2 regions of the Sphingomonas sp. BL-S-05 genome follow, and region 2 is predicted to be linked to the other one. Evidence: riboswitches for the same ligand, from Rfam matches in the RefSeq annotation. Region 2 holds a riboswitch; the other holds the start of a gene.

The links. Region 2 has a riboswitch for cobalamin ahead of ACZ1JS_RS13350 (TonB-dependent receptor plug domain-containing protein). Riboswitches for the same ligand answer to the same signal wherever they lie in the genome.
Region 1: another riboswitch for cobalamin. It lies ahead of ACZ1JS_RS18050 (putative oxygenase MesX); the one in region 2 lies ahead of ACZ1JS_RS13350 (TonB-dependent receptor plug domain-containing protein).

Annotation. Positions count from the first base shown of each region.
Region 1 covers NZ_JBVFVS010000002.1:120,126-132,129, forward strand. The annotation lists gene ACZ1JS_RS18040 (serralysin family metalloprotease) at 1-1,487, opposite strand, end outside; gene ACZ1JS_RS18045 (AprI/Inh family metalloprotease inhibitor) at 1,737-2,072, shown strand; cobalamin riboswitch at 2,157-2,380, shown strand; gene ACZ1JS_RS18050 (putative oxygenase MesX) at 2,507-3,490, shown strand; gene ACZ1JS_RS18055 (methionine synthase) at 3,519-4,553, shown strand; gene ACZ1JS_RS18060 (methyl-accepting chemotaxis protein) at 4,752-6,146, shown strand; gene ACZ1JS_RS18065 (TonB-dependent receptor) at 6,302-9,286, shown strand; gene ACZ1JS_RS18070 (family 43 glycosylhydrolase) at 9,370-12,004, shown strand, end outside.
Region 2 covers NZ_CM145499.1:2,869,178-2,881,181, forward strand. The annotation lists gene cbiB (adenosylcobinamide-phosphate synthase CbiB) at 1-832, opposite strand, end outside; gene ACZ1JS_RS13325 (ABC transporter ATP-binding protein) at 832-1,602, opposite strand; gene ACZ1JS_RS13330 (FecCD family ABC transporter permease) at 1,599-2,561, opposite strand; gene ACZ1JS_RS13335 (ABC transporter substrate-binding protein) at 2,558-3,364, opposite strand; gene cobO (cob(I)yrinic acid a,c-diamide adenosyltransferase) at 3,361-3,972, opposite strand; gene ACZ1JS_RS13345 (aminotransferase class I/II-fold pyridoxal phosphate-dependent enzyme) at 3,969-4,928, opposite strand; gene ACZ1JS_RS13350 (TonB-dependent receptor plug domain-containing protein) at 4,928-6,856, opposite strand; cobalamin riboswitch at 6,992-7,192, opposite strand; gene cobU (bifunctional adenosylcobinamide kinase/adenosylcobinamide-phosphate guanylyltransferase) at 7,218-7,727, shown strand; gene ACZ1JS_RS13360 (NmrA family NAD(P)-binding protein) at 7,824-8,711, opposite strand; gene ACZ1JS_RS13365 (glycosyltransferase family protein) at 8,795-9,661, shown strand; gene ACZ1JS_RS13370 (glycosyltransferase family 4 protein) at 9,583-10,803, opposite strand; gene ACZ1JS_RS13375 (glycosyltransferase family 4 protein) at 10,800-11,864, opposite strand; gene ACZ1JS_RS13380 (HAD-IIB family hydrolase) at 11,947-12,004, shown strand, end outside.

The DNA of each region.
Region 1 (12,004 bases), on a different replicon from region 2:
CTGTTGCTGATCACCGCCTGCCCGGCGCGGCCGGTGAACTGCGACACCTGCGTAAACGCCTGATCGCCCGACACCGACAGATTGGCATCGATCGCCGACACGTCGACCTTGTCGACGCCGGTGGCGAAGTCGGTGATCCGATCGCGGACGTTCGACGTCGAATCGCCGATCGCGGTGAAGACGAACACGTCCGCCCCGCTGCCCCCGGTCAGCACATCGGCACCGCCGCCGCCGATCAGCACGTCGTTGCCGGCATTGCCGAACAACTGGTTGGCGACCTCGTTGCCGATGATGCGGTCGGCGCCCGACCCGCCGCGCGCATTTTCGATCGTCGCGCCCTGTGCGATGGCGACATTGCCCTTCAACCCGCCGACGTCGGAGAAATTGCCGTCGTTCAGGTCGATGACCTGCGCGCTGCCATAGCCCGAAAAGTCGAACGTGTCGTTGCCGCCGGCATCCCATGCGGCAAAGATCAGCGCCGAACTGCCCGAGGTCGCGGTGTAATAGTCACGGCCGGTATTGGAATTGAAGCCATAGACGGTGTCGCCGGTGCGCGTCGCGTTGTTCGCGCCATAGAGCCGCTGGATCGCGGCGATATCGTCGAGCAGCGGCGCCGCGGCATAATAGCCGCCATTGTCGCCGCCGGTATTGGTCTCGGACCAATAGCTCATCACCGAATATTGGCGGGTATCCTCGTAATAGGAGGCGCTGTTGGCATAGGTCGGCGATCCGTTGCCGGCATTATAGTCGCCGGGATGGCCGAGGCCGAGCGCATGCCCGATCTCGTGAATCAGCACCTGCCCGCCATAGTTGAGATTGTCGGGCGCGCGATTGTAGCTGAGCGTGCTGTTGTACCAGCTGTCGCCGCCGACGCCGCTGCCGGGATAATAAGCGAAGGCCGCCGCCCCCGACGCACCGCTCGAATAATTGGCAAGCAACATCTGCGCATTGTTGCTGTAGCCATTGCCGCTGTCGACCCGGCGGAAGGTGACGCGCGCGACATCGGCCCATGCCTGGAACGCGATCTGCGCCTGTTCGATCTGCGCGTCGTTGAAGCGCGAAAAGCCCGACGTGCCGTTGGGCATCGACGTCGGCGCGCTGGCGCGGAAGGCATAGGTGACCTCCGCCGCCTGTCCCAGCGTCGATCCGTTCCATGTCTGGTTGGCGCGGCCGATCTGCGCCCCGGCCTCGCTGATCGTCAGCGACTGCTTGCCGTTCGGACCGGCCTCGCCGCGCTGATCGCCGTTCAGCGCCGCCTGTGGTCCCGAACCGGTCCCCTGATCGGGCGTGCCGCCGTTCATGCAGCCCCAGCACTGGCAACCCTCGGCCGCCGCCGCGGTCTGCGACGACGCGTGCGACTGCCATGCGTCCCAACCGAAGCCGAACGAGGCACCGGTGACCGGCATCGGCAGCACGGCCGACAGGGTCGGCGCCGCCATAATAGCGGGCAAGTCCACGCCGCCATTCGCGGCGTTGCTATCGTTCATCAGCCGATGCAATATCGATGTCGCATCGGGGCCTGTCGGACCATCGAAATATTGGTCGGAAAGCTTTTGGAATAAGGGAGTTGTGGGATGCGCTACTGCCACGGATATTCTCCACGCAATCGCCCCCCGATCGCATGGATCGGACGCGTATTTCGGTACGTTCGGGGAATGACTGTCGTCACGGCCCCGTTGGTATTCTTTATCAATACAGCTGGCTGCGCAACGCTTGGTACGAAGGAAGACATTCAAATGGCCAAAACGCACGACGAACCGGCGCAATCGAACGGCAGCTTGAGGCTGGAGGAGCCCGAACCGCTTGCCGGGCGCTGGGTGATCGCGACCGCGACAGGGGAATGCGCGGTCGTCTTCACCGACCGGCGGATCGAATCCGCCAATGCCTGGGCGATCGAGGACGCGGCCGGTTGCTTGCCCGGAATGGCGCCGGGCGTGGTCGGATGGCGGCCCGTACCCGACGGGATCGCGCTGGCGTCGGCCGACCGCCGGACCGTGGCGCTGTTTGCGAACGGTGCCGATGGATGGACCGCGACGCTGCCGAACGGACCGGCGCGGCTGCGGCGGGGCTGAGCGCGACGCCTTCAAACGCCGGCTCCGCCTGAAACAAGATATAAAGATATCTTTATATCACGGTTGACAGCTTTGCCCGGATGGTGTTGAACGCCCCCGTCGAGGTTCCCCATCCCAGGCATGGCGATGGGGCTAAGACGGGAAGCCGGTGATGTCCGTCAGGGCAGAGTCCGGCGCTGCCCCCGCAACTGTAAGCGGCGAGCGGCGGCTCCATTTCGTGTCACTGGGTGCCCGCAAGGCGCCTGGGAAGGCCGGAGCCACCGCGTTGACCCGTAAGCCAGGAGACCTGCCTTTCGACGCCATAACGTTCCTCGGACGGGGGTTCCTCCGGTGGATCGCGCTTGATGCGACGGTCCGCGGCTCGATGCCTTCCGGGGCCGTCCGTCCCTTGCGCGCTTTCGCCTGACCTTCCGCCCGCAAAGCCTTGGTGAGTCATGACGAATAGCAGGTTCACATTCACGATCAGCAGCGTGCCCTTCGACGAGGAATATCGTCCGGCCGACGGCACCCGCGTCACCACGAACTTCGCCAATCTGGCGCGGGGGGAGCGTCGCCGCGAAAATCTGCGCAACACGCTGGTGATGATCGACCGTCGCTTCAACGCGCTGATGCACTGGGACAATCCGACCGGCGATCGCTACACGCTGGCGTTGCAGATCGTGTCGGCCGCGCTGACGCTGGGGGAGGGCGGACAGGACGAAGCCTTTCCGCTGATCGAGATCCTGCACACGACCGTCACCGACCGGGTCAGCGGCACGCGGAGCGACGGCATGGTCGGCAACAATCTCTCCTCCTATGTGCGCGACTACGACTTCAGCGTCGTCCTGCCCGGTCACGTCAGCGCCGGGGGCGGCGGCGCGCCGGCGGGCTTTGGCGACCTGCACGGCAATCTGTTCAAGCATTTCCTCGGCTCGAGCGCCTATCGCGACAATTTCCGCAAACCCCCGGTCATCTGTCTGAGCGTATCGAGCAGGGCGGCCTATCGCCGGACCGCCAATGTCCATCCGATCCTCGGGGTCGAGTATCGCAACGACGAGGTCTCGCCGACCGACCGGTATTTCGCGAAGATGGGGTTGCGGGCGCGCTATTTCATGCCGCCGCACGGCGTCGCGCCGCTCGCCTTCTATCACATCGGCGACCTGGTCGGCGACTATACCAACCTCGAACTCGCCAGCTCGGTCGCGACGATGGAGACGTTCCAGAAAATCTACCGTCCCGAAATCTACAACGCCAATTCCGTCGCGGCGGAGGAGTATCGGCCGAGCCTGACCTATCAGGATTATTCGCTGACCCGCATCGTCTATGATCGCGAGGAGCGCAGCCGTCTTGCCGTCGAGCAGGGCAGGTTCGCCGAAGAGCATCTCATCAAGCCGCACGGCGCCGCGCTTCGTCGCTGGTGTGCCACCTGCGGTCTTTGATCCCCCTTATCGCAAAGGTATTTTCAGCATGACGACATTGCTGCCGACAACGACCGCGGGCAGCCTGCCCAAACCTCTATGGCTGGCCACGCCCAACAGCTTGTGGTCGCCATGGAAGCTGGACGGCGACGAGCTGGTCGCGGGCAAGCGCGATGCGGTGCGCCTCGCGGTCGACGATCACCGTCGGGCCGGGATCGATATCGTCGGGGACGGGGAGCAGACGCGCCAGCACTTCGTCACGACCTTTGTCGAGCATCTGGACGGCGTCGACTTCACCCGGCGCGCGACGGTGCGCATCCGCAACCGCTACGACGCCAGCGTGCCGACGGTCGTCGGGGCCGTGTCGCGACCGACATCGGTCTTTGTCGAGGATGCCCGGTTCCTGCGCGCGCAGACCGATCGGCGGATCAAATGGACGCTGCCGGGGCCGATGACGATGATCGACACCCTGTACGACGCGCATTACCGGAGCCGCGAGAAGCTGGCATGGGAATTCGCCTGCATCCTCAACGAGGAAGCCCGCGAACTGGCGGCGGTCGGCGTCGACATCATCCAGTTCGACGAACCCGCGTTCAACGTCTTCTTCGACGAGGCCAATGACTGGGGCATCGCGGCGCTGGAGCGTGCGGCCGAGGGGCTGACCGCCGAGACTGCCGTCCACATCTGCTATGGCTATGGCATCAAGGCGAATACCGACTGGAAGAAGACGCTCGGCGCGGAATGGCGCCAATATGAGCAAACCTTCCCCAACCTCCGCAAATCGACGATCGATATCATCTCGCTCGAATGTCAGAATGCACGGGTGCCGATGGACCTGATCGAACTGATCCGCGGCAAGAAGGTCATGGTCGGCGCGATCGACGTCGCGACCGATGCGATCGAGACGCCCGAACAGGTCGCCGCAACGTTGCGCAATGCGCTCCGCTTCGTCGATGCCGACAAGCTGCTGCCGGCGACGAATTGCGGCATGGCCCCGCTGTCGCGCGATGTCGCGCAGGGCAAGTTGCGGGCGCTGGTCGCCGGCGCGGATATCGTTCGCGGCGAAATCCTCGCGGGCGCATGATCCACTTGTGACGGCTTGCGATCGAGTCCGCACGGGTCAGGGCGACGAATCCCGCATTTTGCGCGATGCCGGCACGAAAGCTGCCGTGAATTCCGCAAGATGGCCGGATTCGGCGCCTGTTGCGATTATACCCATATTTAATCGGTGAACCATAGCATCGCCCGGTCGGATCAGCGTCCAATCGGGGGATAACGACCTATGATCGCATGGTTTTCGCAGAACGCTCCCATTCGGGTCAAATTCCGGGTGCTGGCGCTCCTCTACCTGATCCTGTCGGGCGGGATCGCGGCGCTGGCGATCGGATCGGCAGCGGGTGCTCCTCTGGCGCCGGCCATGGTCGTCGGCGGCGCACTGGCCGGGGTCGCGGCGATCGTCGGCCTGACCCTCGGTGCGTCGCGGTTGATCTGTACCCCCTATGTGCAGACGGTCGTGCGGATGGAGGGGCTTGCCGCCGGCGATCTCGACAGCCCGGTCGCTTATACCGCCAATCGCGACTGTGTCGGTCGCATTACCAAGGCGATGGCGGCGTTTCGCGAAAGCGCGCTGGCGGCCCGCGAAGCCGATACCCAGCGCCAGATGGCACTGGTGATGGGCGAGGGGCTGGGGAAGCTGGCCGCCGGTGACCTGACGGTTCATATCGGCGTCGATTTGCAGGAGCCGTTCCTGACGCTGCGCAACGACTTCAACGCGGCGGTCGCGGCACTGCTGGCGACGATGCGATCGGTCGCCGCCACTGCCAGCGATATCCGCAAGGGCGCCAGCGAGATCAGCGCCGCATCGGACGACCTGTCGCAGCGCACCGAGCAGCAGGCTGCCAGCCTCGAACAGACTGCCGCCGCGATGGAGCAGATCACCGCGACGATGCGCGAGACCGCGAACAGTGCCGAGCGCGCCAACCGGATCGTGAGCATGGCGCGCAGCGAAGCGGTGGATTCGGGTGCGATCGTCCGCCGCGCCGTCGACGCGATGGCGCGGATCGAGGGGCATTCGGCCGAGATTTCGGACATCATCTCGGTCATCGACGGCATCGCCTTCCAGACCAATTTGCTGGCGCTCAACGCCGGGGTGGAGGCGGCCCGCGCCGGCGACGCCGGCCGGGGATTCGCGGTGGTCGCCTCCGAAGTCCGCGCGCTGGCGCAGCGGTCCGCCGAAGCGGCCAAGGACGTGAAGCAGCGCGTCACCGCATCGACCACGACCGTCGATGCCGGCGTCGCGCTGGTCGCGGAGACCGGCCGTTCGCTCGAACGCATCATCGCCCGGATCGGCGAGATCAGCGTCATCGTCTCCGACATATCGGGTGCGGCGGAACAACAGTCGCAGGGGCTTTCGCAGATCAATGCCGCCGTCGGCGAAATGGACGGAGTGACGCAGCGCAACGCCGCGATGGTCGAACAGAGCACGGCCGCCGCCCGTGGACTGGCATCCGAAGCCGACGCGCTGTCGACCCAGATCGCGCGCTTCAAACTCGGCCTGCCCGGTGTGCGGGAAGTGCCCGCAATTCCCCGTCCTGCCATGGTTCGGGCGGTACCGGTCGCGCGGCGCATCGGTAACGGGTCGGTAAAGTTGGTCGAGGACGATTGGTCGGACTTCTGACGCGAATGCCGGCGCACGCCGCGTCGGCCGAGGCGATTGTTTCTAGCCATTACCTTATACGAATTTTGCGACCATGCGGTTGACACCACCCGTTATTGTCTGACTATAACTCCCCAACGCTCATCGAAGAATGAGCATGTGGAGGAGGATTCAGCATGCTTCGCAATCTGTTGCGGACGTCGACGGCAGTCGTCGCCCTTTGTGCCATGCCGGCCTATGCGCAAACCGAAGCTGTCGGGAGCGCGGTGGCACAGTCTGGCGAGACCAGCGACAGTCCGCAACCGGCGGAGCAAGACCAGAGCGACCCCGCAGCCGTTGCCGCCGGCCAAAGCCTGCCCAATGCTGCCGCAACTGCCGGCCAGTCGACCCAGGGCGACGATATCGTCGTTACCGGATACCGGGCAAGCCTTGGCACGGCGCAGCAGATCAAGCGCAATTCGGACGCGATCCTCGACGCCATCGTCGCGCAGGATATCGGAAAATTGCCGGACAATACCGCGGCCGAATCACTGGCGCGCGTGACCGGCGTGCAGGTAACGCGCGGCAGCGACGAGGTTACCGGCGTGCTGGTTCGCGGCCTGCCGAACGTCGCGACGACGTTCAACGGCCGCGACATCTTCACCGCCGAATTGCGCCGTTCGCAGCTTCAGGATTTTCCGGCGGGCGTTCTGGCGGGACTCGAAGTCTATAAATCCGGCACCGCCGACCTGCTCGAACCGGGTCTGGCGGGCCTCGTCAACGTCCGGTCGAATCGGCCGTTCGACTTCACCGACAAGGTCACGATCGCCGGGGGCATTCGCGGAACCTATAACGACCAGAGCGGCAAGTACGACCCGCTGGGCAACATCCTGTTCAGCACGCGCAGCCAGACCGCGCTGGGCGAGATCGGCGTGCTGGTGAACGCATCCTATGCCCAGGCGCAATATCGCAATGCCGTTCGCTGGGCGAGCGGGTTCGTACCGACCGAACTGCCCGGCGGCGTCACCGTCAGCCCCGCATCGGTGGGCCGCGCCTTCCGCATTCCGGAACGCGTCGGCGTGTATAATGACAGCGGCAAGCGCTGGCGCCCGGCGGTGAACGCCACCGTCCAGTGGAAGCCCGCCGACAATCTCGAAATCTATTACGACTTCCTGTTCCAGGGCTTTCGCGGGCGATTGGCGAACGACCTGTACGAAACGTCGCTGATCAACAACAACGCCCAGCTTTCCGACGTCGTGCTGCGCGAGGGTATTCCCGATCAGGTCCAGACGCTGACCAAGACCGGCGGCGAGCGCGGACAGGCGTTCCGCAGCACCGTCAACAACAACACCAATACCTATCAGACCGCCGGCGGCGTGAAGTGGAATGTCGGTCGCGCCCGCCTGTCGACCGACCTCGCCTATACCCGCAGCCAATATGACGCGAGCGAGTACAGCTTCGACATGTCGCAGAGCGGACCGGCGCGCGTCGACGTGAACTTCTTCGTCGATGGCGGCACCGCATTCGACCTGCCGGGCTATGACCGCGAAAATCCCGCCAATTACCGGTGGCGCGGCTATTTCGAGAGCCTGTACATCGCCAAGGGCGACGGGTGGCAGTGGCGCGGCGACCTCGAACTCGACACCGACGTGTCGTTGTTCCCCCGCCTGCAATTCGGGGCGCGCTGGACCGATCGCAACGCGTCGCTCGAACGCGGCAATCGCTACGCCTATACCGAAACGCTCAATATCGGCCTTGCCGATACGCCCGCGGGCGGGCTGGGGCTGACCCCCAATGCGTTCCGGGGCGATGTGCAGGGCTGGACCAGCTGGCTGATGCCGAGCCGCGAGGGGATCGAGGGCAATGCCGCCGCGCTGCGCGAATTCTCGCGACAGGCGCTGGTCCGGATCGTCGCCGCCAACCCGAACGATGCCGGCTATCGCGAGGCGCTGACCCGGTTCTCGACGCCCGAGGTGCAGCTCGATCCGTTCCAGGCGTTCTTCGCGCAGGAACAGACCTATGCCTTTTACGGACAGGCCAAATATGAATTCGATATCGGCCAGGTCCGGTTCGACGGCCTGATCGGCACGCGCGTCGTCAACACCGTCGGGCAATATCGGGGACGCGGCACGTTGCCGCTGGTGATCGACGGCGTCGTCCAGAACGACGCGAACGGCATTCCGATCACCGCGCCGCAGGACGTCCGGGTCCGGCAGAATTTCATCGACGTCCTGCCCAATGTCAGCCTGCGCATCCGCCCGACCGACAAGTTGCAGGTCCGTCTGGGCTTTACCAAGACGCGGACCGTTCCCGATTTCGGGCAGCTCAACCCGGCATTCTCGGTGACCCCCAACCAGTCGCCGCGCCCGGGAACCGTCATCACCAATCCCGACGGCAGCACGACGGTGGTGACCGAACCGGCCAACGATCCGCGCTTCTCGGCCAGCCTGCAGGGTCGCCCCGATTATTTCGGCGGTGGCGGCAATCCCAATTTGTCGCCGCTGACGTCGAAGAATTTCGACGCGACGGTCGAATATTATTTCTCGAAGAACACGTCGATCACCGCCGCGTTCTTCTATCGGGACCTGTTCGGGTTCTTCAACAATTACGTCCAGCGCTTCCGCGATCCGGTGTTCGGGCTGGTCGAGGTCAATCGCCCGCTCAATGCCGGGGCCGGGCGGATCCGCGGCGTCGAAGTCGGCGGACAGACGTTCCTCGACTTCCTGCCGGGCTGGCTGAGCGGCTTCGGCGTGCAGGCGAACGCGACCTATCTCGACGGGCGCCAGCGTTTCCCGGTCGACCTGATCGCCGCCGACGAACTTCCCCCGTTCGTCGCCATCCCCAGCCTGTCCAAATGGAGCTACAACGCCGCGCTGTTCTACGAAAAGGACAAGATCTCGACGCGCCTGTCCTATAACGGGCGGTCGCGCTTCCTGAACGGGAACCTGATCGTCGACGGCGTCTATTCCGGCGAAGGTACCGAGAACATCACCCGTCTCGACTTCTCCTTCAACTATACGCCGATCAAGCAACTCACGCTGACCTTCGATGCGGCGAACATCCTGGCGCAGCCGTTCCGCAACTATGCGCAATATGCGGTGAACGGCGAAAGCCGCGACTATCCCCGCGATGTGCGGGATGAAGGCCGCTATTACGGCATCGGCGCGCGATTCCGGTTCTGACGGCCAGAGGCGATCGGCGCGTACCGCCGACGCGCCGCGAAGCCATCGTCGGAGGGGAAGATATGCCGGCATCGATCCGCAGATTGACGACCGCGGCCCTGTTGGCGGGGCTGGTCGCGACCGGCATCGTCGCCGCCACCCCGCCGACCGGTGCGCAGCGGCGTGCCGGCGAAGCGTCGGCGCGGCCCGTGGCGAGGACGGCGCCGCACCGCGATCCGCACGAAGCCTATCTGTTCGTCTATTTCACCGGCGACAGCATCGACGGCGAAAAGATCCGCTTCGCCGTGTCGGAAGGGAACGACGCCCTGCACTGGCAGGCGTTGAACGCCGGTCGTCCGGTGCTGGAATCGGCGTTCGGCACGCGGGGGTTGCGCGATCCGTTCATCCTGCGCTCGGCACGCGGGGACCGCTTCTTTTTGCTGGCGACGGATTTGTCGGTCGGCCGTACCGGTTGGGACCATGCGACCGATCGCGGCAGCCAGTATCTGGAAATCTGGGAATCGACCGACCTCGTTCATTGGGGACGGCAACGGCATGTTCGCGTCAATCTGCCCAATGCGGGCATGACCTGGGCGCCGGAGGCGCATTGGGACCCGACGATCGGCGCATATGTCGTCTATTGGACCTCGACGCTGTTCGGCGACGCGGCACGCACGAGGGGCGATGGCGAGGGGCCGCGCATCCTCAAATCGACGACGACCGACTTCCGCCGCTTCACCACGCCCGAGCCATGGCTGAAGGCCGCCGACGTGCCGGGCATGGTCCGCGACAAGGGGCTGATCGATACGACGGTGCTCGCCGATCAGGGCTATTACTATCGTTTCACCAAGGGGACCGATGCGGCCGGCTGCGCGTCGCCCGATATCTTCGTGCAGCGATCGCGGACGTTGCGGGCGATGCCCGACTCCGGCGCATGGTCGCTGATCGACCGCTGCATCGGCCGCCGGGCCGGTACGCCCGAAGTCGAGGGGCCGAGCGCGTTCCGGGCGAATCCCGGCGATATCGGCGGCTTTCGCTATTATCTGTGGGTCGATCACTATGGCGGCGTCGGCTATATTCCGCTGGGCACCAATTCGCTGACCCCGCCGATCCGCTGGACCTATCCCGACCGGTTCCGCCTGCCGAAATCGCCGCGCCACGGGGCGGTCCTGCCCATCACCAGGCGCGAACGCGCCGCGCTGGTGGCGCGCTGGGGCGTGACCCCGCCGCCCGCGCCGGAACCCGCGCCGGTCGGCAAGGCGCCGGTGACGCCGCCGATCGCCGGCGGGGTCCGGCTGACCAGCTATGCCCGCACGCCGACCGATGCGCACGACGCCAACCAGCCCGTGATCGCGCGCAGCGTCCATCTGGCGCTGGGTGCGGAGGGGCGGACGACGCCGCTCAACGACGATTATGGCGTGGCCTTCGCGCGCGGCGACTATGTCGGCGTCGACCGGGTGGCGCTGCGCGGCGTGGCCGATCCGTCGCCCTTTCATTTCGCCGATGGCAGCCTCGGCATCATCGCGACCCGGGTCGATATGGCGGGCAAGGCCGAGCGCGGCGTGGCGCTGGTGTTCAAGGCCGCCAGTGCCGATGCGGTCGAGTTGCGCGAACTGGGCACGATCGACCTGCATGGCGACAAGCCGGTATCCGCGCCGCGCGCGGTGTGGGACCCGGCCGCCCGGCGATACCGGGTCGCGTGGCGGGACGGCGGCGGCGCGCCCTATTGGACGACGGTCACCGATCTCGCGCGCACCGAACTGGTCGGCGGGCCGTTCGAACCGGGCCGGGGGGCGCTGCGATCGCGGATCGTGTCGCAGGGCAATGTCGCGCCGGTGCGATCGGGCGCGCTTCCGATCGAGGGCGCGATCACGATATCGGACGCGATGGCGGCGGCGCTGCGCAACCGTTATGGCCGGATCGTCAACACCGGCGTCGACGTCGCGCCGCTGACCATCGCCGCCGGTGCGATCGGCGACCTGGCGCGCGCGCGCGCGACCTTGCGCTATTCCGACGGATCGGTCGCGTCGCGCGCCGTCGACTGGAACGTGGAGGACGTCCGGCGACTGGCGACCGCGCGCACGGGCAGTCATGTGATCCGGGGCACGGTGCGGCAGCGTTCCTATCCGCGCATCTTCGCCTATAACCGCGCCGACCCGAACATCTATCGCTACGAACGCGATGGACGGGTGCGCTATCTGTTCGTCGCGACCGACGATAGCGACAACGACAATGTCGGTTCGCAGCACCTGCCGATCCGCATCGCCGACACGATCGCGGGGCTGGCCGACGCCGATGGCGGACGCGCGCGCGAAATCGACCTGCTGAACCGCCGGCAGCGCCGCGACCGGACCGCCGACGGCCGCACCATCGCCGGCTGCTACTGGGCGCCCGAACTGCACGAGATCGGCGGACGCCTGTCGATCCTGTTCGCACCCTGTTTCAATCCGCGGGACGATCGTTCGAACGAGGGCGGCGACTGGTCGACGGTGCAGGCGCATATCATGCAGCTGCGCGACGGCGGCGACCCCGCCGATCCCGATGCATGGTCGCAACCGGTCGCGATCCGCAAGGCGGACGGATCGCCGCTCGGCAGGCGCGAATTCGATCGCAACATCAGCCTCGACCTGTCGTTCTTCACGGCCGGCGGACAATCCTATTATCTGTGGTCGCAGCGCTATCTGCTCGCGCAACAGCCGCCCGGCGATCCGCTGACCTGGATCGCGAAGGTCGATCCGA
Region 2 (12,004 bases):
GCAACAGGCAGGCCGTCCGGCAGATGCGAAGCGCCCGCAGCAGATCGTTGGCATCGGGCAGCGGCCCGTCGCCGAGAACCGCGCGGTGCGCCGGCTCGGCATCATAGGTCACCGCGCCGCCCAGCCGCCGGCCCAGCGCGCCCGCCATCGCCGCTTCCGGCCAGCCGCCATTGGGCGAGGCATGGGCGGGCGCATCGCGGCGCATCGTCTGCCAGCCGCCCTGTCCGGCCAGTGCGATCAGCACGCCCGCGATCCGCGCCGGTACGAAATTGACGAGGTCATCGGCCCGCGCCGCCGCCCAGCCGAACGCCGACAGGTCCGGCGTGCGATGCCCGACCATCGAGTCCGCAGTGTTGATCGCCTTCACCGCGAACAGTCCCGGCAGCCCGAACAGCAACAGCCCCAGCGCGGGCGCGACCACCCCGTCGCAGAAACTCTCCGCCAGGCTTTCGATCGCCGCCGTCGCTACGCCCGCCTCGTCCAGCCGGTCGGTATCGCGCCCGACGATCATCGCCACCGCCTGTCGTGCCGCGCCCGGATCGCCCGCCGCCAATGGCCGCGCGACCGCCGCGACATGATCGTACAGGCTGCGTTGCGCCAGCCCTGTGGTCGCCACCGCCACGGTGACGATCGTCCCCAGCCGCTCGATCGCGACGCCGAGCACGACCGACAGCGCGACCAGCAGCACGACCAGCGCCACCCCCTCCAACCGACGCCGCCGGTTCCAGCGCCGCTCGAACCCGTCGATCAGCGCGCCGACGCCCATCACCGGATGCCACCAGCGGCGCGGGTAACCGACCGCCGCCTCGACGATCAGCGCGGCGAGTGCGATCACCGCGCGACCGGCAGGATATAGCGATGGCCCTGCGGCGTCCGGCCGATCTCGACCTCGATGCCATAGGCTTCGGCGATGGCCGGCGCGGTCAGTACCGCATCCGCCTCGCCGCTCGCCACGATCCGCCCGTCCTTCAGCAGCACCGCATCGTCCGCGACCCGCGCCGCCAGATGCAGGTCGTGCAGCACCAGCACCACGCCGCGCCCGCCCGCCGCCACGCCGCGCAACCGCGCCAGCACGTCCAGCTGGTGGGCGGGGTCGAGGCTGGCGAGCGGTTCGTCGGCCAGCAGCCAGTCGGGCTCTCCCGCCAGCACCCGCGCCAGCAGCGCCCGGCCCCGCTCGCCCCCCGACAGCCGCTTGACGCCCCGGTCGGCCAGCGCGGTCATGTCGGTCGCGGCCAGCGCCGCCGCGACCGCATCGCGATCGGCCTGCGTCTCGCCCCACCGACCGCGATGCGCGAACCGCCCCAGCCCGACCAGCGTTTGAACATCGATATCCCAATGCACATCCGCCGATTGCGGCAACAACCCGATCGCCCGCGCCCGAGCGCGCCGGTCGATCGCCTGCACATCCTCGCCGCCCAGCCGCGCTGCACCGCTATCGGGTCGGCGCAGCGCCGCGAGACAGGCGAGCAGGCTCGACTTGCCCGCGCCATTCGCCCCTAGCAGCGCGGTCACCCGCCCGGGTCGAAACGCGAAGGACACGTCATTCAGCACGCGCTTGCCGCCCAGCGTCAGGCCGATCGCATCGGCAGTCAGGTCGGTCATGCCAGCCTCCGCCGCATCGCGATCAGCAGATAGAGGAAGAACGGCCCGCCCAGCATCGACATGGCGATGCCCAGCCGCAACTCGCTAACGGTCGGGGCAAGGCGTACGAGGCTGTCGGCAAGGGTCAGCAGCACCGCGCCGGCCAGCGCAGAGGGCAGCAGGATCGCCGAGGGCCGGTTGCCGGCAAAGGGCCGGACCATGTGCGGCACGATCAGCCCGACGAAGCCGATGATCCCTGCCGACGCCACCGACGCCCCGACCGTCAGCGCGATGCCCGCGATCACCAGCCGCTGCAGCCGCGCCGGATCGACCCCCATCGACCGCGCCGCCGCCTCGCCCAGCGTCAGCGCGTCGAGCGACCGCGCGGTCATCGCCAGCACCACCATCCCCGCGACGATCAGCGGTGCGGCGACCAGCACATCGTCCCAGCTGCGATCGGTCAGCGCGCCCATCAGCCACGTCACGATCTGCGACGACACGAACGGCGTCGGGGCAAGGCTGATCGCGAGCGCGGTCAGCGATCCGGTGATGCTGGTCAGGATCATGCCGCCGAGTGTGAACAGGATCAGGCTGCCCGAACGGCCCGCGATCAGCGCCAGCAACGCCATCGTCACCCCCGCCCCGACCAATGCGAAACCGGGCAACAGCCACATCTGTACGGCATAGCCGAAATACAGCGCGATCACCGCGCCGAACGCCGCGCCCGACGACACGCCGAACAGCCCCGGATCGGCCAGCGGATTGCGCAGATAGCCCTGCATCACCGCGCCCGACAGGCCGAGCGCGCTCCCCACCAGCAGCGCCAGCACGGTACGCGGCAGGCGCAGTTCGACGATGATGATCGAACGCGGATCGGCGGCGGTCCATGCATCGAGCGGCACCCACACCTTCCCCGCCGCGACCGACAGACAGGCGGCCAGCAGCAGCAGGACGATCAGCCCCAGCGTCAACCGCTTCACGACGCCACCTGCGCACGCACCTGCCGCAACCGCGCCATCGCCGCAACGATCGTCGGTCCGCCGCAATTCATCAGCCGCGTGGGGTATGCGGCGACGGTAATATGCTTCCCCAGCCGCCGCACCGCCGGATGGCCGGTCATGCGGTCGTCCTGCACCCCTGCCGGCGCGGTCGAGAGCAGCACGCGCGGCGGATCGGCGACCAGATATTCGAGGGGGAGGACGTCCCATTGCTTCAGGCCATATGTCGCGCTCATGTTGCGAAAGCCCGCGCGTTTGAGCAGGTCGTCGGTCAGCGTGCCGCTACCCGGCACCAGCCCGTTCCCCTGCCACACCAGCGCGCTGACCGGTCGCGCCGACGATGGTGCCGCGGCCATCGCGATGCGCGCGGCCAGTGCCTCGCCCCGCGCGGCATGGCCGGTGGCGGCGGCGATCTCGCGGACCTGCGCGATGCTTTCCGGCACCGATTCCGCGACCGGATATTGCACCAGCCTGATCCGCAGCCGCTTCAGCGCGGCGATCGTCGCGGGTTCGACATGTGGCCCCGCCAGCACGATATCGGGGCGCAGCGCCGCCACTTCCTCCGCCGTGCCCGACGTCGCCTTGAACCGGTTCGACCACGCCAGCGGCACCGAGGTCGCCCGCACATCCTGCGAATAATGGCTGATGCCGATAATCTGCGCCGGATCGGCGACGCGGGCCAGCACCGCATCGACGCACGGGTTGATCGACACGATGCGGGGCGCACGCGGCGCGGCCGATACCAGTGCCGGCGCCACCAGCAACAGGGCGAAGAGGCGGATCAATATTCGACGCCCTTCTGCGCCTTGAACCCGGCATGATAGGGATGCTTGACCTCGCCGAACTCGGTGATCAGGTCGGCGATCTCCAGCAATTCGGGCTTCGCGTTGCGACCGGTGATGCAGATATGCTTGGTCAGCGGACGGTCTTTGAGGAAATCGACGATCTCGGCGATCGGCAGCGTGTCGTCGCGCAGCACGATGTTGAGTTCGTCCAGAATCACGAAGTCGATCGCGGGATCGAGGATCATTTCCTTCGAGCGCTCCCACGCGGCACGCGCGGCGGCGATGTCCTGGGCGCGGTCCTGCGTTTCCCAGGTGAAGCCCTCGCCCATCACCTCGAAGCTGGCGAGGTCGGGATGCGCGTCGAAAAAGTTGCGCTCGCCCGTCTCCCACTTGCCCTTCACATATTGCAGGATCGCGACCTTCATCCCCCAGCCGATGCTGCGGATCGCCATGCCGAACGCGCTCGACGACTTGCCCTTGCCATTGCCGGTATGGACGATCAGCAGCCCGCGTTCGAGCGTGCGGCGCGCCTGCATCTTTTCGCGCGCCACCGCCATGCGCTGCATCCGCGCATTGTGCTTCGCATAGTCGTCGGGGGTCTCGGTCATCGGTCATACTCCGATAGGGCGGTGGTCAGGCGGGAAAGCGCCGCGCCATCGGGCGGCAGGCCGATCCGCAACCGGTCGCGCCGGTCGGCGAACGGCCGGGTCAGGATGGCATGGTTGCACAGGTGACGGAACAGCGCATGCGCATCGCCGGTCTCGATCAGCCGGAACAGCGGCGCATGGCCGACCATCGGCCACCCCGCCAGCGCATTGTCGAGCAGTGCGCCGACCGTCTCGATGCGCCCGGCCTGACCCATGGCAAAGTCGCGATCGGCATAGGCCGCCGCCCCGATCCGCACCGCCGCGCTCGACACCGGCCAGTCGCCGAGCAACCGCCGCAGCGCTGCCGTCACTCCGCCGCCCGCGATCACGAAGCCCAGCCGCAATCCGGGCAGCCCATGGAATTTGCCGAAGGATCGCAGCACGATCAGCCGGTCGGACGCCTGCGCACCCAGGCCGGGTGCGGGATCGGCATAGGCTTCGTCGACCATCACGATCCGCTGCCGCATCAGCGCCAGCAGATGCTCGGGCGGCGTGACGAGGCCATCGGGATTGGCGGGACTGGCCAGCACCAGCAGGTCGGCATCGCCCGGATCGGCGAGCGCCGCGACGGGGCGCGCATCGGGCCATGCGGCGACATGACCGGCATAGCCCGGCCACACCACCGCCGGCCGCTCGACATTCAGGATCACCGCCAGCAGCCGCAGCGCCAGGTCGGTCCCGGGCACCGCCACCACCCGCGCCGGATCGGCGACGCCGAATGCCTGCGCCGCCGCCGCTTCCAGTACCGCCAGTTCGCCCGGTTCGGGCAGGCGATCATGGCCGGGATCGATCGCGCCATGCGGATACACCCATGGCGCAATGCCGGTCGACAGGTCGATCCAGTCCTCCCCGCCGAACACGCGCGCGGCGGCGGTCACCCGCCCGCCATGCGCCCAGAATTCGGCGAGGTCGGTCATCAGTAGCTGAGCCTTACGCCACCATAGGCGGCGCGCCCCGGCGTCCCATATTGGAAGATCGTCTGATAGCGTTCGTCGAACAGATTTTCGACGCGGCCATAGACTTCGATCCGCTCGGTAACCGGGAACGACGCACGCAGATCGGTCAGGACATAGCCGTCCAGCCGCCGCGTATTCGACGCATTGTCGAAACTGTCGCCGATCATGGTGACGGTCGCGCCGACGCCCAGCCCGAAGCCCCAGCGATAATCGGCATTTACCGTCAGGCTGTCGGCAGGACGCCGCGCCAGCTTGCGCCCGAAATTGGCGGTGCCGGCCGAGCGGTTCTCGGCATCCAGCCACGTATAGGCGGCGGCGACGGTGAACGCCTCCACCGGACGCAGCTTCAGCACGAATTCCAGCCCCTTCGCCTCGGCACGGGCGATATTGTCATAGGTGCCGAACGGCCGTCCGGCACAGATGCCGGTACCCGCCGGCGGGCAGGAGATGAACGCGATCAGATCCTTCGACGTCCGGTCGAACCATGTCGCGCTCGCCTCGACCGCGCCGTCGAGCCCGCGCTGGGTGATGCCCGCGTCCCAGCCCTGCGAACGTTCGGGGGTCAGCAGCGCATTCCCATATTCGCTCTGCAACTGGTACAGGGTCGGCGCCTTGAACCCTTCGGAATAGCTGGCGCGCAGCAGCGTGTTGCCCCGGTTCGGCGACCATACGCCGCTGCCCGCAAACACGGTCGCCCCGCCGAAGACATTATGGTCGTCGTGCCGCACCCCGCCGGTCAGCGTCAGGTTCGCGATCGGCGTCACCGCCAACTGGCCATAGACCCCGAACAGCCGCGCGCGACCGGTGGTGGGTGTGCCGCCATAGCTGGAAGAGGTGAAGCGCGACACTTCGCGTTCGACGCCGAAGGTCGCGAACACGGCATCGGTCACGTCGAACGACCCCTGATAGTCGAAGCGATCGTTGCGCCCCTTGCCCCGGAAGGTCTCGGTCGGGATGCTATCGGGATCGGTGTTGGTGCGGTTGCTCGACGTATGGGCATAGCCGATGCGGTTGCGGAACCGCCCGTCGAACAGCGCGGCGTTCAGCCCGGTATAGCCGGTCCATTGCTCGGCATCGCCAACTTCACGCGTATCGCCGAAGGAAAAGGTCGGTGCCGGAAACCCGTCAATCTCGGTCCGCCCGTTCGAATAGAAGCCGCGCACGTCGACCGACACGCTGTCGGCCAGCGCCACCGATACGCTGCCGTTCGCGCCGTAGTTGCGATAACCGTCGGCCTCACGCCCTGGCGCATAGGCCGAAATGCCGTCGGTGGTCAGGAACCCGCCGCCGATGCTGGCCGAAACCGGTCCGGCCTTGCCCGAGATATTGGCGAACCCCTGTCCGGTGCCGAACGAACCGCCTTCGCCGCGCACGTTGATCGACAGGTCGTCGGTCGGCTGGCGGGTGATGAGGTTGACGACGCCGCCGATCGCCTGGCTGCCCCACAGCACCGACTGCGCGCCACGCAACACTTCGATACGGGCGATATTGCCGACCAGCAGGTTGCCGAAATTGAACCCGCCGCCCGGCGACGACGGATCGTTCAGCTTGACGCCATCGATCAGCGCCACGGTCTGGTCGCTGTCGGCGCCGCGGATGTTGACGCTAGTCGTCGTGCCGATGCCGCCATTGCGGGTGACGGTGACGCCTGGCGTCTGGCGCAGCAGGTCGGACACGACCACTGCCTGCCGCTGTTCGATGGTGGCGAGGTCGAGCACGGTCACCGCCTGCCCGACGGTATCGACCGGCCGCGCCTCGCGATTGGCGGTGACGACGATCTCGTCATCGCCCTGCGCCACGCGTTCGAGGCCGGCCGACGACTGCGCGCTCTGCGCGAAGCTCGGGGTTGCCGCCAACAGGCAGGGCAGCAACAGGAAACGGGTCTTCATTCGGGTAATCCCCCTAGATGCAATCCGGGGGCGCACGCGACAGGAGCGGCAGACAGCTGTCCCCCGCGCACACACGACCCCAACGACGTCGTCACGCGAGGAAACCCTCGATCACCCGGCACACCCCGTCCGCGCGAAGGACAACCGCGACGGGCAGGTCTCCTGGCTCCCGGGTCGTCGCCTTGCCCGGCCTTCCCGGACGGATGTCCAGTGGCACGCGGGGGAGCAAGGCTCGCCGGTCACAGTTGCGGGGGCAGCCCCGGATGACGCGTTCGCGACGCGCTTCCGGGTTCCCTTTTCATCCCATTTCTGGGAACCTGTCGCATCCGCGCCCTTAGAGCGCATCGGGGCACAGGACAAGATGGCGACGAGTTTGTTCCTGGGCGGGGCGCGTTCGGGCAAGAGCCGGCTGGCGCAGCAGGCGTGCGAGGCGCTGGCCGGACCCTGGACCTATCTGGCGACGGCGGAAGCGTGGGACGCGGAGATGACCGACCGCATCGCCCGCCACCGCGCCGATCGCGGCCCCGGCTGGCATACGGTCGAATGCCCGGTCGATCTGGCGGCGGCGATCGATGCGGCGACGGGGCCGGTGCTGGTCGATTGCCTGACGCTATGGCTGTCGAACCTGATGCTTGGCGACCATGATATCGACCGCCATACCGCCGACCTGCTCGCCGCGATCGGCCGGGCGCGGCACCCTGTGCTGCTGGTCAGCAACGAAGTCGGCATGGGCATCGTCCCCGACCATCCGCTTGGCCGGCGGTTTCGCGATGCCGCGGGGCGGTTGAACCAGGCGGTGGCGGCGAAGGTCGATCGCTGCTGGTTCGTCGTGGCGGGCATGGTGCTGCCGCTGGAGCGGTTCGAGCCATGACCGCAGTTTGGCGTCATCCCAGCGCAGGCTGGGATCTCCGTCCACAAGCGCGCGCCTGCGGCCCGATGCCCCAGCCTGCGCTGGGGCGACGGTACCTTACGAGCGGTCGGCCAACACGTCCCGCAACGGGGTCCAGTCCACATCATACCGCCCATTGTCCACGGGCGCGCTAGGCGCCCGACCATCGAACATATTGTGCAGATACTGCATGCCTTGCCACGCCGGAAACACCTGATCCCGTGCCGGAAACAGCCGGCGCGTTACGGCGATCATCCGCGCCAGCGACCCCAGCGACCCGGCGCGCAACAGTCCATAGGGCCGGCCCGTCACCTCGCCCATCAATGCCGCCAGGTCGCGCGCGCTGACCTCGGCCCCCGCGATATGCAGGTCGCGCGGCGCGGCGGGGTCGAGCGCGGCGGCGGCGGTATAGGCGGCGACATCGTCCTTGGTCGTCAGCGCGAACTTCACGTCCGCATCACCCCAGTACAGCACGCGCCGCACCCGCCGCTGGACCAGCGGCATCTGCCCGTTCAGCATATCGGCGAACGCGCCGTTGAAGATCGACGTCGCCATGATCGGCGCGGTGTCGATCCGGGTGCGGAAGGCGCGGCGCAAGTCGAAATTGCGGTTGGTGCCGGTCGGCAGCGCGCGATAGTCGATCGAGAAGTCGGACGGAATGAACCGCGCCGCGCCGCCGCCCAGCGCCGCGTCGAGCAATCGCGTCTGCGCATCGAGGATCGTCTCCCCCAGCCCGTTCAGCGCCGACACCACGCACACCACGCCGCGACAGGCATGGGCCAGCGCCTGCGCGTCGCCGAAATCGACCGGGTGGGGATCGGCCCCGATCGCCTCCAGCGCCGCGATCCGGTCGGCCGCGGTGCCCGGCCGGACCAGCGCGCGCACCTTCGCACCGCGCGCGACTGCCGCCTTCGCGATCCGCCCGCCCAAATCGCCGGTCGCCCCCGCGACGATGATCGTGTCCATGTCCGTTTCCCGCCTGTCGTTCCGACGAACCGTCAGGGCGTGTCGTGCGTTCCCCGTCGCGGCAACGCAAGGGGGCGATTAACATGAGTCAAGGCACGGCACCGCGCTGCCCGATCTGCGGCAACGCCAACTGGCACGACCGCGCACTGCCCGAATGCACCCATTGCGGGCTGGCGGTCGTCGACCTTCATTTCGACGCCAAGCGGTTACGCCACGCCATCGCCGATCATCTGTGCCGCGACACTCCCGAACGCGACTTCGCGCTCGCCCCCCATGCCCGGCGCAATGCGGCATGGGCACTGGGACTGGTCGATGGCCGGCCCGCCACCCCCCGACCGCACAGCGTCACCCTCGGCATGATCGCCCGCGCCGGCGAGGCGGACACCATCGCCACGATGCTCGCCGACCTCCGCCCCGCCTTCCCCCACGCCATCGTCCTGCTCGACGGCACACCCGCCGACGCGGCGGCCCTGGCCGAACGGACGCCTTGGGCGCAGATCGTCGCCCATCCGCTGAACGGCGACTTCGCGGCGCAGCGTAACCGGGTGCAGGCGCTGGCCAGCGGCTGGGTGCTGCAACTCGACACCGATGAGCGGCCCGATGCGGCGCTGCTGGCGTCGCTCGGCTGGTTGACGCAGGCGGCCGACCGCGACGGCCTGCAATCGCTCGGCCTGCCGCGCCGCAACTGGGTCGATGGCGTGCAGTCGGCGTTGTGGCCCGATATCCAGTACCGGCTGAACCATGCCGGCCTCCGTTTCGCCGGCACCGTTCACGAACGCCCGGTCGTGCCGTTCGAGCGCACCTCGCTGGCCCTTGCGGGCGCGATCGATCATCATCTCAGCCGGGCGCGCGTCGTCGAACGCTCGGTCGTCTACGAAGCCATGTCGACCGGCGCCGGCCGCCCCAGCGACGAAGCCGCGCTGCTCCGCCCGTTCGCCGCCGCGACATAGGCCGCTACCGTCTCTGCCGCGAGTCCGGCGCGGGTGAAGCGCCCCGCCGCGACCCGCGCCGCCGCCGACAAGGCCTGCCGCAGCTCGCCATCGCGCAGCATCCGCCGCAGGATCGCGCCCAGCGCCGCCGCCGTGCAATCCTGTGCCAGCAATCCCGCACCGCTGCCGCCGACGAACAATTGGGCGCTCGGATCCTCGCCGCATGCGGCGATCGGCCGGCCGAACGTCATCGCTTCCTGATAGACCAACCCGAAACTTTCGTACCGCGACGGCGCGACGACGATATGCGCCGCCGCCAGCGCGGCATGCAGCGTATCGTCATCGACCCGATGGTAGCTATCGATCCGCTTGAGCGCGGCGGGCGGCAGCCGGTCGAGTTCCTGGCGGTGCAGCCCGATCATCGTCAGCCGGAAATCGGGCAGCGTCCCGGCATCCGCCTCCGCCGCCAGCGCGGGCAGCGCGCCGATCAGCGCGTCGGTCCCTTTCCGCGGTTCGTTGCGCCCGACGAACAGCATCCGCAGCACGGCATTGCCCGGCGGATAGGGCGCCGCACGTCCCGCATCGACGATCGCGGGGGGTAGGCTGAGGCCGATCACCGCATGGCCCGGCCCCGGCGGCTGCGTGCCATAGAGCGCCGCGACCTTCGCGCCATGCGCTTCGGTATTGGAAATCAGCCCCGCCGACCGGCGGGCCGACAGCGCCTCCAGCGACACCGCCGCCCAGCGATCGATCCGGTCGCGCACCGACCGTGGCTTGGCCGCACTCGTCGCGACCGGCGTCGAATTGCGCGTCACCAGCGGCACCGGCCCGGTCAGCGCGACCCACAGCCCCGGCGCATACCAGTTGGTCGCCTCGACCACGTCGAACGGCCGTTCGGCATGCAGTCGCCGCACCACCCGCGCGACCATTGCCGGACCGCACAAATGCCCGATCGCCGGCCAGCGGCGCAATCTGGCAAGCCAGTCATCGGCCTGCGCCCCGACCACCTCGACCGCGCCGTCCATGCTGCGGTCCGCGCGGTCCATCGTCACGACGCGCACGTCATGCCCCGCCTCGGCCAGCGCCTGCGCGATCTCGCGTGCCGCACGCGACAGGCCGCTCTTTTCTGGCGGATAGGCCCAGCTGATCAAGCCGACCCTCATGCCGCCGCGCCCTGCGCCAGCGCGATCCGTTCGCGGTACAGCTTCACATAATCCTCCGCCATTCGTGTCGCGGTGAAGCGCGCCTCGAACCGTTCGCGCACCTTTGCCCGGTCGATCGTGTCGATCCGCGCCAGCGCCTCGACCGCCGCTTCCTCGGTCTTCACCACGAAACCGGTGACGCCATGCTCGACCACCTCGCGCACGCTGCCGCGATCCCATGCGATCACCGGCGTGCCGCACGCCATCGCCTCGATCATCACCAACCCGAAGGGCTCGGGCCAGTCGATCGGGAAGATCAGCGCCGCCGCCCCGCCCAGCAGCGCCTGTTTGGCGCGATCGTCGACCTCGCCGACATGTTCGGCATCCGCACCCAGCAATGGTGCGACCTGTTCGTCGAAATAGCGCGGATTGCCGACATCGATACCGCCCGCCAGCCGGATCGGCCGCCCCGCCGCGCGCGCGACGCGGATCGCGACGTCGGGCCGCTTCTGGTCGGTCATCCGCCCGATAAAGGCCACTCCCTCCCCGCCCGCGCCGGGTTCGAACCGGTCGACCGGGATACCGTGATGCACCACCCCCGCGCGATTGGCGCGCGGCAGGTCGCGCGCCTGCGCCGCCGAGATCGCCGCGACCGGCAATTCGGGAAAGCTGTGGAAGAACAGCTTGCGGTCGAGTTCGTCGAGCCGCCAATGCACCGTCGTCACGCTCCGTCCGATCCGGTCGCCCAGCACCGCGGCATGGGCGAATTCGCCATGGCAATGGACGACGTCGAACTCGTGCAGATGCTCGGCCAGCAACCCCAGCTGCGCCGCCTCCAGCGCGGCGGGCACGCCGGGCGCGACCGGTCCGTGATAGGCCTGTAGCGCGCGCAGGCTGGGATGGGCGGACAGGTGGCGCGCAGTGGTCACGCTGTCGCTCGGTGCGATCAGCGTGACGTCATGGCCCATCGCCATCAGCGCCTCGGTCAGGTCGGATACCACGCGCTCGGTCCCGCCGGTCTTTCCGGGGGGCGTGGGGTAGATGACGGGGGCGATCTGCGCGATCCGAAGCGGGGATACCATCGCCCACCGGAACCAAGCGGGAGCCGAACGGTTCCTGTCGGGGCGGGCACAAGTCCGCAAATTTTAACGGGAAAGTTCCGTAATGTTCATATTGCACCTCGCGCTACAGGGCTGTCTTCGTGCGCGCGAGGTTGAATATG